Regions from separate parts of the Gibbsiella quercinecans genome, predicted to be linked through region 1. Evidence: predicted binding sites of a transcription regulator. Region 1 holds the regulator's gene; the other holds the start of a gene.
What was found. Region 1 encodes PhoB, which activates phosphate uptake and scavenging genes when phosphate is short. Its sites were predicted from a motif close to CTGTCATAAAACTGNCNNAT; they were not measured.
Positions count from the first base shown of each region.

Region 2: a site for PhoB is predicted at 2,070-2,089, ahead of pstS (phosphate ABC transporter substrate-binding protein PstS). Genes of this name have one in related genera too.

Region 1 covers NZ_CP014136.1:1,457,435-1,464,921, forward strand. The annotation lists gene ACN28Q_RS06745 (cobalamin-independent methionine synthase II family protein) at 1-265, opposite strand, end outside; gene ACN28Q_RS06750 (PstS family phosphate ABC transporter substrate-binding protein) at 440-1,417, opposite strand; gene phoR (phosphate regulon sensor histidine kinase PhoR) at 1,432-2,748, opposite strand; gene phoB (phosphate response regulator transcription factor PhoB) at 2,779-3,468, opposite strand; gene sbcD (exonuclease subunit SbcD) at 3,750-4,982, shown strand; gene sbcC (exonuclease subunit SbcC) at 4,979-7,487, shown strand, end outside.
Region 2 covers NZ_CP014136.1:2,522,666-2,530,152, reverse strand. The annotation lists gene glmS (glutamine--fructose-6-phosphate transaminase (isomerizing)) at 13-1,842, shown strand; gene pstS (phosphate ABC transporter substrate-binding protein PstS) at 2,197-3,237, shown strand; gene pstC (phosphate ABC transporter permease PstC) at 3,317-4,273, shown strand; gene pstA (phosphate ABC transporter permease PstA) at 4,275-5,165, shown strand; gene pstB (phosphate ABC transporter ATP-binding protein PstB) at 5,220-5,990, shown strand; gene phoU (phosphate signaling complex protein PhoU) at 6,005-6,742, shown strand; gene ACN28Q_RS11655 (ABC transporter substrate-binding protein) at 7,008-7,487, shown strand, end outside.

The sequences.
Region 1 (7,487 bases):
TGGCCTGGTAGCCTTCCACGCCATCCAGCCCTTCCAGAAAATCAAAGTGCCACCACGCACGGCGGAACTCCCCGTCGGTCACGACCTTCAGGCCAATTTCCCGCTGCTTGGCAACAACGTAGCGGATCTGCTCGTCTTCAACGGCACGCAATTGCGCCGCGTCAATCTCGCCGCGCTGAAACTGCTGACGCGCCGTTTTCAACGGCGCAGGGCGCAACAGGCTGCCGACAACATCGGCATGGAATGCATGACTGGATTTGGACATGTCTGCTCCTGGTTAAATGCAGGCGGCACCCGCCGCCAGCCCAAATAGTTTACACGATGAATTATTACGCTGCGTTATTTTCAGACTTCTAGACGGCTAAATCTGTAGGAAAGCATCCTGTCATGCCGCATCAAAAGCAGCAATTGAGGAATTTTCATGTGTATTGAGAAAAATTCACGATCCCGATGCGCTCGGCGATAGCGAACCGCGGGCAAGTGGCTCCAGCCCCAATGCGGCACGCGTTTTACGCAGCGTATCCGGCGGCAGCGGCAGATAACCATCGTGGTTGATCAGGCTTTGCCCCTGGCTGGAGAGCACCCGATCGAGAAACGCTGCGGTCAGCGGTTCTAGCGGCTGGTTGGGCGCTTTGTTGATATAGATATACAGGTAGCGCGCCAACGGGTAGCTGCCGTTGCGCACGTTGTCTTCCGTTGGCGGGATATACTCATCACCGCGTTCAGCCAGCGGCAGCAGGCGCACGCCGCTGGCGCGAAAGCCAATGCTGGCGTAACCGATACTGTTGAGCGAACCGGCCACCGCCTGCACCACGGAAGCCGAACCCGGCAGCTCATTCACCCGCGCCATAAAATCACCGCCGCACAGGGCGCGTAACTTAAAGTAGCCGTAGGTGCCGGAAGCGGAATTGCGCCCAAACCGTTGAATGCTACGCTGCGCCCAGTCCCCGGTCATGCCCAGTTGCCCCCAACGCTGCAACGGGGGTTGCTCGCTACAGCGGCGGGTGGCGGAAAATAGCCGATCAAGCTGCGCCAGGTTGAGCCCGCGCAGCGGGTTATCCTGGTGCACCAGCACCACCAGCGCATCCACCGCCACCGGCACCGCCAGCGGCGCATAGCCATAGCGGTGCTCGAACGCCGAGACTTCCGCCGCCTTCATCGGGCGGCTCATCGGGCCAAGCTGCGCCGCCCCGGCCGCCAGCGCCGTAGGGGCGGTGGAGGATCCGGCGGCCTGAATCTGCAGGTTGACGTTCGGGTAGTGCTGGCTGAAATCCTGCCCCCACAGCACCATCAGGTTAGCCAGCGTATCGGAACCGACGCTGGACAGGTTGCCCGACAGCATACCGTCGGGTTGCGCCAACAGGCTGCGGCCAACCAACAACAGGCCAAGCAGCCCCCAGCGGGTAAATCGGATCATAGCGGGCCCATGCGTTAATGTTTCACCGCATTTTCTGATAAAGCCGCCGGCACAATCAACCGATTAGGCAGGGTGAAGATAAAACGGGTGCCGATACCGGGTTCGCTGAGCACTTCCAGCCGCGCATCGTGGTGGCTCAGGGCATGCTTGACGATCGCCAGCCCCAGCCCGCTGCCGCCGGTCTGGCGTGAACGGGCTTTGTCCACCCGGTAAAAGCGCTCGGTCAGGCGCGGGATATGCTCGGCGGCGATGCCGGGCCCATCGTCGCTCACCTGGAACTCGGCGCCGTGCGGGGTTTGCTGCCAGCTCACCTCGATATGGGTGCCCGGCGGCGTATGGTTGACCGCGTTATACACCAAGTTGGAAACGGCGCTGCGCAACTGATCTTCGTTGCCAAACACGCTCAACTGTTCATTCACCCGGAAGCTGATCTCATGGTTGCCGTGGCTTAGCGACTGTGCTTCACGCTGCAATACGCGCAGCAACAGCGGCATATCGACTTTCTCATGCATATCCACCAGCGGCGCCGCTTCAATACGCGACAGGGTCAACAGTTGTTTGACCAGGCCATCCATCCGCTTGGTCTGTTCCTGCATGGTGGCCAGCGCTTTGCCGCGCATCGAGCCGCCCGGCTCGGCGTCGCTCATCATTTCCAGATAGCCCTGCAGCACCGTTAGCGGCGTACGCAGCTCATGGCTGACGTTGGCGAAGAAGTTGCGCCGCGTGCCTTCCAACTGGCGCATCTGGGTGACGTCGCGCGCCACCATCAGCAGTTGCCCTTCGGCGTAGGGCATCACGCGGAACTCCACGTAATGCTCATTATTCAACTGCAACGTCAGTGGTTTACTGAATTCCTGCTGTTGCAGGTAGTGAGTGAACTCTGGGTAGCGCAGCAGGTTAAGGATGTGCTGGCCGCTATCTTCGGGCCAGCGAAAGCCCAGCAAATGCTGCGCCAGGCCGTTACACCAGAAGATATTGCCCTCTTCCGTGGTCATCACCAGTGCATCCGGCAGCGATTCGGCCCCGCTACGAAAGCGTTTGATCAGCAGCGCCAGTTCACGCCGGCGGCGGCGATTGCGCTGCTGCATTTGATACAGGCCATAAAACAGAGGCTCCCAGCTCCAGCGGCCGGGCGGCGGCGTCATACTGCGATCCACCCACAGCCAGTGGGAAAGTTTGAGTTGGTTAGAGTAGTTCCAGACCAGCGCCGCCAGTACGGCAATCAACAGTAGCCAGGGTAAATAGCCGACGATCAAACCCAACAGCAAGGCGGGAAGACAGAAAAGGGCCAGCTCCAGCGCCAGCCGCTTCCAGGATAGGTTTTCTAGCACGCTATGTTCTCCTGTGCGTTACCAATGAGTCTAGTAGCGCGTTGAGAACCGATAGCCAGTGCCGCGAACGGTTTGAACCATTTTGTCATGACCACTGCTCTCCAGCGCCTTACGCAGCCGGCGGATATGCACGTCAACGGTGCGGTCTTCTACATACACGTTAGTGCCCCAGACGTGATTAAGCAATTGTTCACGGCTATAAACACGCTCGGGATGAGTCATGAAAAAGTGTAGCAGCTTGAATTCGGTCGGGCCCATATCCAGAGCCAACTCATTAGCCATAACACGGTGCGATGAAGGATCCAGGCTCAGCCCTTGCATTTCGATCATATCATCTACCGCCATCGGGGAGATACGGCGCATGACCGCTTTGATGCGCGCCACCAGCTCTTTCGGTGAAAACGGCTTGGTGATGTAGTCATCAGCCCCCACCTCCAGGCCCCGCACCCGGTCTTCCTCTTCCCCGCGGGCGGTCAGCATCATCACAGGAATATCGCGGGTCAGCGCTTCGCGCTTCATATGTTTGATAAATTGGATACCGGAGCCGCCGGGCAACATCCAGTCAAGTAACACTAAATCAGGGAACGGCTCAGACAGGCGCGTCACGGCGCTGTCATAATCCTCGGCTTCCAACGGTTGGTAACCATTTTGCTCCAACACAAAGCACACCATCTCGCGGATCGGCGCTTCGTCTTCCACCACCAATATGCGTCTTGCCATCGTCAATCCTGCTAATGTGTTAACGTTCTGTGAGGCCGCGTGCCATCATTTTGCAGTTGCGCATAAACGCCACCGGCAGCCACGTAGCATAAATTCAGCCTTGTTTGCGGGCGCCATTATGCGTCAGTTTTATGACAGATTTATGAAACAAATCGCCATAGCAACCGCATTGCGGGGTCAGGATAAGCATAGCGATTATTACAATTTACACAGAAATATCATACTTCTGCCCTATTCCTCTTATAATCACCGCCAGGATGATATCGCCACGGGAGAGCCGCATGCGCCTGATTCACACGTCTGATTGGCACTTGGGCCAGTTTTTTTTCACCAAAACCCGCGCCGCGGAGCACCAGGCTTTTCTGCACTGGCTGATCGCCCAGGTGGAACAACAGCAGGTGGATGCGCTGATCGTCGCCGGCGATCTGTTCGACAGCGGCTCGCCCCCCAGCTATGCGCGCGAGCTGTACAACCTCTTCGTGGTCGAGCTGCAGCACACCGGCTGCCAGTTGGTGGTGTTGGGCGGCAATCATGATTCCGTGGCGACGCTTAATGAATCGCGCGAGCTACTTTCCTGCCTGAATACTACCGTGGTGGCCAGCGCACAGGCCGATCTGGAGCGACAGATCGTGGTACTGCACCAGCGGGACGGCCAGCCCGGCGCCGTGCTGTGCGCTATCCCCTTCCTGCGCCCGCGCGATCTGCTCACCAGCCAGGCGGGGGAATCCGGCGCGCAAAAACAGCTCGCCCTGCAAGATGCCATTACCCGCCACTACCAGGCGCTGTACCAGGCCGCCTGTGACCGCCGTACCGAGCTGGGCATCACGCTGCCGATCGTCGCCACCGGGCACCTGACCACCGTCGGCGTCACCACCTCCGACTCGGTGCGTGACATTTATATCGGCACGCTGGATGCCTTCCCGGCCCAGCACTTCCCGGCGGCGGATTATATCGCCCTGGGCCATATTCACCGGGCGCAAACGGTGGCCAAGAGCGAACACATCCGTTACAGCGGCTCGCCGATCCCACTCAGCTTTGACGAGCTTGGCACGGGTAAAAGCGTCTACCTGGTGGACTTCGCCGACGGCCAGTTGCAGCAGGTGACGCCGCTGGCGATCCCGTGCTTCCAGCCGATGCAGCTGATTAAAGGCGATTTGCAGCAGATCGAACAGCAGTTGCAACCGTTCGCCGATTACCAGGGGGAACTGCCGGTATGGCTGGATATTGAGGTGGCAACCCAGGATTACCTCAGCGATATTCAGCGGCGCATTCAGCAAATGACGGAAGCGCTGCCGGTGGAAGTGCTGCTGCTACGCCGCAGCAAGGAGCAGCGGCGGCTGGCGATCGCCCAGCAGGACAAAGAAACGCTGAACGAATTGAGCGTCGACGACGTCTTTGAACGGCGGCTGGCGCTGGAGCCGGAAATGGATGAACTGCGGCAACAACGTATCCGCCTGCTGTTTCAGCAGACGGTGGCCAACTTGGCGCAGCCCGATGAGGAGCCTTCCGCATGAAAATCCTGAGCCTGCGCTTAAAAAACCTAAACTCGCTGCAGGGCGAGTGGAAAATCGATTTTAGCGCCGAGCCATTCGCCAGCAATGGGCTGTTCGCCATCACCGGGCCGACCGGCGCCGGCAAAACCACGCTGCTGGACGCCATCTGCCTGGCGTTGTACCACCAGACGCCGCGTCTGCACGTCTCCCCCAGCCAAAACGAACTGATGACGCGCCACACCGCCGAATCGCTGGCCGAAGTGGAATTTGAAGTGAAAGGCATCGGCTACCGCGCCTTCTGGAGCCAGCGCCGCGCCAAAAACCAGGCGGAAGGCAACCTGCAGGCGCCGAAGGTTGAACTGGCGCTGCTGGAAGACGGCAAAATCATCGCCGACAAAGTGCGCGACAAGCTGGATTTGATCGCCACCATCACCGGGCTGGACTTCGGCCGCTTCACCAAATCCATGATGCTGTCGCAGGGGCAATTTGCCGCCTTTTTGAATGCCGACGCCAACGATCGCGCCGAACTGCTGGAAGAGCTGACCGGCACCGAAATTTACGGCCGGCTGTCCGAACAGGTGTTTGAGCAGCACAAGCAAGCACGCATCGATCTGGACGCCCTGCACCAGCGCGCCAGCGGTATTGAACTGCTGAACGACGAACAGCGCCTGGCGCTGGAAAAACAACGCGCCGAACTGGGCGAGCAAGAGGCCGCACTGAGCCAACAAACGCAGCGCCAGCAGTTGGCGTTGAACTGGCTACAGCAGTGGCGGCAGGCGCAACAGCAGCAGCAAACCGCCCAGGCCCGGCTGGCGGCCGTGCAGCAGGAACACCGCCAGGCCGAACCGCAATTGCAACGCCTGGCACGCAGCGCACCGGCGGAAAAACTGCGCCCCTTAATGGACCAACGCGCGCGCTGCAGCCAGGAGGCGGCGGCAATGCAGCAGCACATCGCACAGCTTACGCAGCAGCAGGAACAGCAGTTGGCACAGCTTGCACCGCTGCAACAGGCGCTGGAAAAAGCACGTGCCGAACAGCAAGCGCATGCCGCGCATCAGCAGCAGCAAGTCACGCTGATTGACGAACAAGTGGTGCCGCTCGACGGCCGCATTGCCCTGCTGCAGCAAACCCTGACGGAAACGCAGCAGGCCAGCGACGCTCAGGCGCAGCAGTGTAGCCAGCAGCAGCAACAGTTAACGCAGCTCAATGCGGAACGCACCCAATTGGCGGCGCAAGCCGAACAATACCAGGCCAAACAGACACAGCTCACGAACGCGCTGGCGCAGCAGCAGCAGCAACAGCAGGCGCTGGAGGCCGCCGCACCGCTGGCCACGCTGCGCCAGCATCAGGCCAGGTTGGCCGAGCAGCGCCCTGCCCGCCAGCGCTTATACACGCTCTCCTCCCTGGCGCGGCAAATCGCCCAGCGTCTGGAGCCGCAACGGCAGGAATTCAGCGAACGCCAAACCCAGCTCGCCGCGCTACAACAACAGCTCGAGCTGGCCCGCCAGCAGTTCAAACAACACCGGGCGCTTGAGCAGGAGGTGGAAAAGCGGTGGGAGCTGGAAAAACGCATCGTCAGCCTGGAAGCCGAGCGCGCGCATTTGCAAAGCGGCGAGCCGTGCCCGCTGTGCGGCGCCACCCAGCACCCGGCAATTGCGCAGTACCAGGCGGCTAAACCTTCGGAAACCGAACGGCGCCTGGTGGAAATACGCAAAACCACCGAAGATTTGCAACGCCAGGGCACCGAGCTGCGCACCCGCAGCGAAAGCCTGCAAGAACAGCAGCAGCGCCTGCAGCTGGCCATCGCACAGGACGAACGGCAGCAGGCGGAACATGCCAACGATTGGCAAGCCCTCAGCGCGCCGTTGAATTTGGGCTTCGGCCTGCATGAAGGCACACAGCTGGAAGCCTGGCTGGCAAGCTGCGAAGCCGAGGAACGCCAGTGTCAGCAACAGTTGCAACAGCACGAACAGGCGCTCCAGGCAGTGCAGCAGGCCAAAGACGCGCTGGCGGCGTTGCAACAGGAACAGCAGCGCAGCCAACAGCAACAGCTGTTGCTGGACGAACGCCGCGGCCAGTTGGAGAAAAACCTCAGTGAGGCGCAAAGCCAGCAGCAACGCCTGCAGCAGCAATGTCAGGAAAGCACGCGAGCGCTGGGCGAACTGCGTGCGCAACGCCTGGCGTTATTTGGCGAACAGCAGGTCACACAGGTGCGCGAGCAGTTGCGCAGCCGCCAGGCGTTGTGCGAACAAACCAGCAGCCAGGCGGCGGAGCGGTTGCAGCAGGCCCAGGTGCAAAGCGATCGCCTGGCCGGGCAGCTTGCCGAATTGGAAAAACAGCAACGGCAATGGGCCGAGCGTCTGCAACAGGCTGAACAACACTGGCAGCAAGCGCTATCGGCCAGCGAGTTTGACGATGAAGCGGCATTTACCGCCGCCTTGCTGGATGACGCACAGCGCCAACAGCTACAACAGTTGAAAGAAAGGCTGCAGCAGCAGCAGGCCGAGGCCCAGGCGCTGCTGGCGC
Region 2 (7,487 bases), 1.1 Mb from region 1:
GGAATACAGCTGATGTGTGGAATTGTAGGCGCAGTAGCGCAACGTGATATAGCAGAAATCCTGTTGGAAGGTTTACGCCGCCTGGAATATCGTGGCTACGACTCTGCCGGTCTGGCAGTGGTTGATAACGAAGGCCACCTTAACCGCTTACGCCGGGTTGGCAAGGTGCATAAGCTGGCTGAAGCCGCGGAGCAACACCCGCTGCACGGCGGCACCGGCATTGCCCATACGCGTTGGGCAACGCACGGCGAACCGACAGAAGCCAACGCTCACCCTCATATCTCCGATCATATTGTGGTGGTGCATAACGGCATCATCGAAAACTACGAGCCGCTGCGTGAAAAGCTGATCGGCCGCGGGTACCGTTTTGCGTCTGAAACCGACACCGAGGTTATCGCCCATTTGGTGCACTGGGAACAACAGCACGGCGGCACATTGCTGGAAGTGGTGCAGCGTACGATCGCTCAACTGCGCGGCGCCTATGGCACCGTGGTGATGGACAGCCGCGATCCCAATGTGCTGGTGGCCGCACGCTCCGGCAGCCCGCTGGTGATTGGCCTCGGCGTGGGTGAAAACTTCATTGCTTCCGACCAGTTGGCGCTGCTGCCTGTTACTCGCCGCTTTATCTTCCTGGAAGAGGGCGATCTGGCCGAAGTGACCCGCCGTAAGGTTAAGATCCTGGATAAACAGGGTAACCTGATCGAACGCCCGGAAATTGAATCCAAAGTGCAGTACGACGCCGGTGATAAAGGCGCCTATCGCCACTATATGCAGAAAGAAATTTTCGAGCAGCCGATGGCGCTGAAAAACACCCTGGAAGGCCGTTTTAGCCACGGGCAGATTGATCTGAGCGAATTGGGCCCGCATGCCGATGCCTTGCTGGCGAAGGTTCAGCATGTGCAGATCGTCGCCTGCGGCACGTCTTACCATTCGGCGATGGTGGCGCGTTACTGGTTCGAATCGCTGGCTGGCATCCCGTGCGACGTCGAAATCGCTTCCGAATTCCGTTACCGCAAATCCGCCGTGCGCCCTGGCAGCCTGATTATCACGCTGTCGCAGTCCGGTGAAACCGCGGATACGTTGGCGGCGCTGCGCCTGGCTAAAGAGCTGGGTTATCTTGGATCTTTGGCGATTTGCAACGTGGCCAGCTCTTCGCTGGTGCGCGAGTCCGATCTGGCGCTGATGACCAAGGCGGGCACGGAAATCGGCGTGGCCTCCACTAAAGCCTTTACCACCCAATTGACGGTGCTATTGATGCTGGTGGCGCGCCTGGGCCGGCTGAACGGCATGGAAGAAAGCGTTGAGCATGAGATTGTGCACGGCCTGCAGGCGTTGCCGGCGCGTATTGAGCAAATGCTGTCGCTGGAAAAACGCATTGAAGCGCTGGCGGAGGGTTTTTCCGACAAGCACCATGCGCTGTTCCTTGGCCGCGGCGATCAGTACCCTATCGCGATGGAAGGGGCGCTGAAGCTGAAAGAGATCTCCTATATCCATGCGGAAGCCTACGCGGCCGGTGAGCTTAAGCACGGCCCGCTGGCGCTGATTGACGCCGATATGCCGGTGATCGTGGTGGCGCCAAACAACGAACTGCTGGAAAAATTGAAATCCAACATCGAAGAGGTGCGCGCGCGCGGCGGCCAGCTGTATGTTTTTGCCGATCAGGACGCCGGCTTCGTCAGCAGCGAGGGGATGACCATTATTCCATTGCCGCACGTTGAGGATATCGTCGCGCCGATCTTCTACACCGTACCGTTGCAACTGTTGTCATATTATGTGGCGTTGATCAAAGGTACGGATGTCGACCAGCCGCGTAACCTGGCCAAGTCGGTTACCGTGGAATAACCGCGGCAGGCAAAATAGCCGCCATAGCAATCATGCCCGCGCTCATGCGGGCATTTTTGCCGCCCTGCCAGCCCGCTTTTTGGTGGTTGGAATATGACAATACGATGACGCGTCAGGGTTAAAATGGGGTTATTTTTTGGCGATAAAGCGATTAAATCCCCGCCTCGTTGGCGGCCAGATTTATTTAATTTATTGATATTTAACCGCTTGTTCGTTTTTTGATGCCGCTGTCACATAACTGTCATATTTCCTACATTTTACTGTCACTAAATTGTCCTATTTTCCCTCCTGCAGCAATACTTACTCTGATTAAAACGATCCCAGATCGATTTAAATATCCCATTAGGAGGGATTATGAAACTGATGCGTACCGCCGTCGCCAGTATTGTGGCAGCGACTTTTTCTCTGGCCTCTGTTTCCGCGTTCGCTGCCGCCAGCCTGACCGGTGCAGGTGCGACATTCCCCGCGCCGGTGTATGCCAAGTGGGCAGATTCTTATCAGAAAGAAACCGGTAACAAAATCAACTATCAGGGGATTGGCTCCTCTGGCGGCGTAAAGCAGATTATTGCTAACACCGTTGATTTTGGTGCCTCTGATGCGCCGCTGACTGATGATAAGCTGGCGGCCGATGGCCTGTTCCAGTTCCCGACCGTTATTGGTGGCGTCGTGCTGGCGGTGAATATCCCGGGCATCAAATCTGGCGAACTGACGCTGGATGGCAAAACGCTGGGCGATATCTACCTGGGCAACATCAAAAAGTGGAACGATCCGGCGCTGGTTAAGCTGAACCCGGGCGTGAAACTGCCGGATCAGAACATTGCCGTCGTTCGTCGCGCTGACGGTTCCGGCACCTCCTTCGTGTTCACCAGCTATCTGGCTAAAGTGAATGCGCAGTGGAAAGAAAAAATCGGTGCAGGCTCCACCGTTAACTGGCCAACCGGCCTGGGCGGTAAAGGCAATGATGGCATCGCCGCTTTCGTTCAGCGCCTGCCAGGTTCTATCGGCTACGTTGAATACGCCTATGCAAAACAGAACAGCCTGGCTTATACCAAGCTGATTTCTGCCGACGGCAAAGCAGTTAGCCCAACGGAAAACTCCTTCAGCGCTGCGGCGAAAGGCGTGGACTGGAGCAAATCTTTTGCGCAGGACCTGACCAACCAACCTGGCGACGACGCCTGGCCAATCACCTCCACCACCTTCATCCTGATCCACAAGGAACAGAAGAAACCTGAACAGGGCGCTGAAGTGCTGAAGTTCTTCGACTGGGCCTACAAGTCCGGCGGCGAACAGGCGAATGCGCTGGATTACGCTACACTGCCGAATGAAGTTGTTGAGCAGGTTCGTGCCGCATGGAAGACCAATATTAAAGACAGTTCAGGTAAAGCACTGTACTAAGTGAAGGGCGACGCACCCTCCGCGATAAAAAGGCCCCGGCGTCAGCCGGGCCTGTCTGGTAATAAACAGAGAGTAATTTATGGCTGGGTATAAGCCGACCATCAAACCACCAGGTAAAAATGGTGATGTTATTTTCAGCGTGCTGGTACGGCTGGCAGCGCTGATAACCCTATTGCTGCTGGGCGGCATTATCGTCTCACTGATCTTTGCCTCCTGGCCGAGCATTCAAAAATTCGGCTTCGCCTTTTTGTGGACCAAAGAGTGGGATGCACCTGCCGAACAGTTCGGCGCGCTGGTGCCGATCTACGGCACGCTGGTGACCTCGTTGATCGCTCTGCTGATTGCGGTGCCAGTGAGTTTCGGTATCGCGCTGTTCCTGACTGAGCTGGCGCCAAACTGGCTGCGACGCCCGCTCGGCGTTGCCATTGAACTGCTGGCCGCGATACCGAGCATCGTCTACGGTATGTGGGGCCTGTTCGTGTTTGCGCCGCTGTTTGCTCAATACTTCCAAACGCCGGTGGGCGACGTGCTCTCCGGCATTCCATTCGTCGGTGCGCTGTTTGCCGGCCCGGCTTTCGGCATCGGTATCCTGGCCGCCGGGGTGATCCTGGCCATCATGATCATCCCGTACATTGCGGCGGTAATGCGCGACGTGTTTGAACAAACGCCGGTGATGATGAAGGAATCGGCTTACGGCATCGGCTGCACCACCTGGGAGGTGATGTGGCGCATCGTGCTGCCGTTCACCAAAAACGGGGTGATCGGCGGCGTTATGCTGGGCCTGGGGCGCGCCTTGGGGGAAACCATGGCGGTGACCTTCATTATCGGCAACACCTACCAGCTCGACAGCATTTCGCTGTACATGCCGGGTAACAGCATCACCTCGGCGCTGGCCAACGAATTCGCCGAAGCGGAATCCGGGCTGCACACTGCAGCGCTGATGGAACTGGGGCTGATTCTGTTTGTTATCACCTTTATCGTGCTCGCGCTGTCTAAGCTGATGATTATGCGCCTGGCTAAGAATGAGGGCCGCTAAGATGGCGACAATGGATATGCAAAACGAAGTCGTGCTAGCGGAAACGCGCCGCAAGATGCAGGTCTGGCGCCGCCAGAAAAACCGTATCGCGCTGACGCTGTCTATGGCGACGATGGCCTTCGGCCTGTTCTGGCTGGTGTGGATCCTGATTTCTACCGTCACCAAAGGGATTGACGGTATGTCGCTGGCGCTGTTTACCGAAATGACCCCACCGCCGAACACCGCCGGCGGCGGTTTGGCTAACGCCATCGCCGGTAGCGGCCTGCTGATCCTGTGGGCCACCATCTTTGGTACGCCTCTGGGCATTATGGCCGGTATCTACCTGGCGGAGTACGGGCGCAAGTCATGGCTGGCGGAGCTTATCCGCTTTATCAACGACATTCTGCTGTCGGCTCCATCGATCGTCGTCGGTCTGTTCGTCTACACCATCGTTGTCGCCAAGATGGAGCACTTCTCCGGCTGGGCGGGGATCATTGCATTGGCGCTGTTGCAGGTGCCGATTGTGATCCGCACCACGGAAAACATGCTCAAATTGGTGCCGGACACGCTGCGTGAAGCCGCCTATGCATTGGGTACGCCGAAATGGCGCATGATTTCCGCGATCACGCTAAAGGCATCGGTTTCCGGCATTATCACCGGTGTGCTGCTGGCCATTGCGCGTATTGCCGGCGAAACCGCCCCGCTGTTGTTCACTTCGCTGTCGAACCAGTTCTGGAGCACCGATCTCATGCAGCCGATCGCCAACCTGCCGGTGACCATCTTCAAATTCGCCATGAGCCCGTTCGCCGAATGGCAACAGTTGGCCTGGGCCGGCGTGCTGCTGATAACCCTGTGCGTGCTGTTACTGAACATTCTGGCGCGTGTGATTTTTGCCAAGAAAAAGCAATCATAAATAATTTAGCGCTGCTCGCTGCGGCGCTGTGCATAGAGAGAAGTCTTGATGAGTATGGTGACTGACGCTTCCAGCAGCAAAATTCAGGTACGCGATCTGAACTTTTACTATGGTAAATTCCACGCGTTGAAAAACATCACGCTGGATATCGCCAAGAACAAGGTAACCGCATTTATCGGCCCTTCCGGCTGCGGAAAATCCACCTTGCTTCGCACCCTTAACAAAATGTACCAGCTGTATCCGGAACAGCGTGCTGAAGGCGGCATTCTGCTTGATGGCCAGAACATCCTGACGGATAACCAGGACATCGCGCTGTTGCGCGCCAAAGTAGGCATGGTGTTCCAAAAGCCTACGCCGTTCCCGATGTCGATTTACGACAACATCGCCTTTGGCGTGCGGTTGTTTGAAAAGCTGTCGCGCGCCGATATGGATGAGCGCGTGCAGTGGGCGCTGTCCAAGGCCGCATTGTGGAATGAAACCAAGGACAAGCTGCACCAAAGCGGCTATAGCCTGTCTGGCGGCCAGCAGCAGCGCCTGTGTATTGCCCGTGGCATCGCCATCCGCCCGGAAGTGCTGCTGCTGGATGAGCCGTGCTCGGCGCTGGATCCGATTTCCACCGGCAAAATTGAAGAGCTGATCAGCGAGCTGAAGTCTGATTACACTGTGGTGATCGTAACCCACAATATGCAACAGGCCGCACGTTGTTCTGACTCAACGGCATTCATGTATTTGGGCGAACTGATCGAGTTCAGTGACACCGACACCCTGTTTACTGCACCGCAGAAAAAACAAACTGAAGACTACATCACCGGCCGTTACGGTTGATTACGGGAACGCACATGGAAAACCTGAATTTAAACAAACATATCTCCGGCCAGTTCAACGCAGAGCTTGAGCACATCCGTACCCAGGTGCTGACCATGGGCGGTCTTGTGGAGCAACAGTTGACGGACGCCATTACCGCGATGCACAACCAGGATGGTGAATTGGCAAAGCGTGTGATCGATGGGGATGCCAAGATCAACATGATGGAAGTGGCGATCGATGAGGCCTGTGTGCGCATTATCGCCAAACGCCAGCCAACCGCCAGCGATTTGCGCCTGGTGATGGCGATCATCAAGACCATTTCGGAGCTGGAGCGCATCGGCGACGTGGCGGATAAGATTTGCCGCACCGCGCTGGAGAAATTCTCCCATCAGCACCAGCCGCTGTTGGTGAGCCTGGAGTCCCTGGGCCGCCACACCGTGCAAATGCTGCACGGTGTGCTTGATGCCTTTGCGCGTATGGATCTCGATGAGGCGATTCGTATCTACCGCGAAGACAGAAAGGTCGATCAGGAGTATGAAGGCATTGTACGCCAACTGATGACTTACATGATGGAAGACCCTCGCACTATTCCGAGCGTGCTGACGGCGCTGTTCTGCGCCCGCTCTATCGAGCGTATCGGCGATCGCTGCCAGAATATCTGCGAGTTTATTTTCTATTTTGTGAAGGGGCAGGATTTCCGCCATATGGGCGGCGACGCGCTGGATCAACTGCTGGCTGCCGATGGCAAAACCCCGAAAGACGAAGAGTAATTCCCTTCCCCCAGGGGCCGGTTACGGCCCCTGAATAAACACCGAACGCGGCGCTTATTTCTGCCGCTTGCATTCAGCCTTGTGTTTGCCATTGTATGTTTTACCTGTTAGTTAGGTTGAAAAAAGTACTGATATTCCCCCGCGCCACTTAGCCATATAAAATAAATGGTTATAATATAGTGTTTTATTTTATTTCATTTCCTGATCAAATAAGTGCTTGATAGTGTTAGGTCTAATCGGGACATCAATTTATCAGGAGCTTTACATGAAACAGCGCGTTTTAGCCTTAACTCTGCTTGCCGGTTTGGCTGGCTTTGCCGCCAGTGCCGCTCACGCGGATAAACTCGATGATATCAAGCAGGCTGGCGTGGTGCGTATCGCGGTATTCGACAGTAACCCGCCGTTCGGTTACATCGATCCGCAGAGCAAAAAGCTTGTGGGTTACGATGTTGATATCGCCGAAGCTATCGGTAAAGCGCTGGGCGTGAAAGTGGAACTGCGGGCCACTAACCCGGCTAACCGTATTCCGCTGTTGGTGTCCAAAAAGGTGGATTTGATCGCCGCCAACTTCACGATTACCGATGAACGCGCCAAAGAAGTTAACTTCAGCATCCCTTACTTTGCCACCGGCCAAAAGTTTATTGCCCGCAAAGGCGTGTTGAAAACGCCTGATGATATCAAGAACCTGCGCATCGGCGCGGATAAAGGCACGGTGCAGGAAATCACCCTGCGTGAGCATTATCCA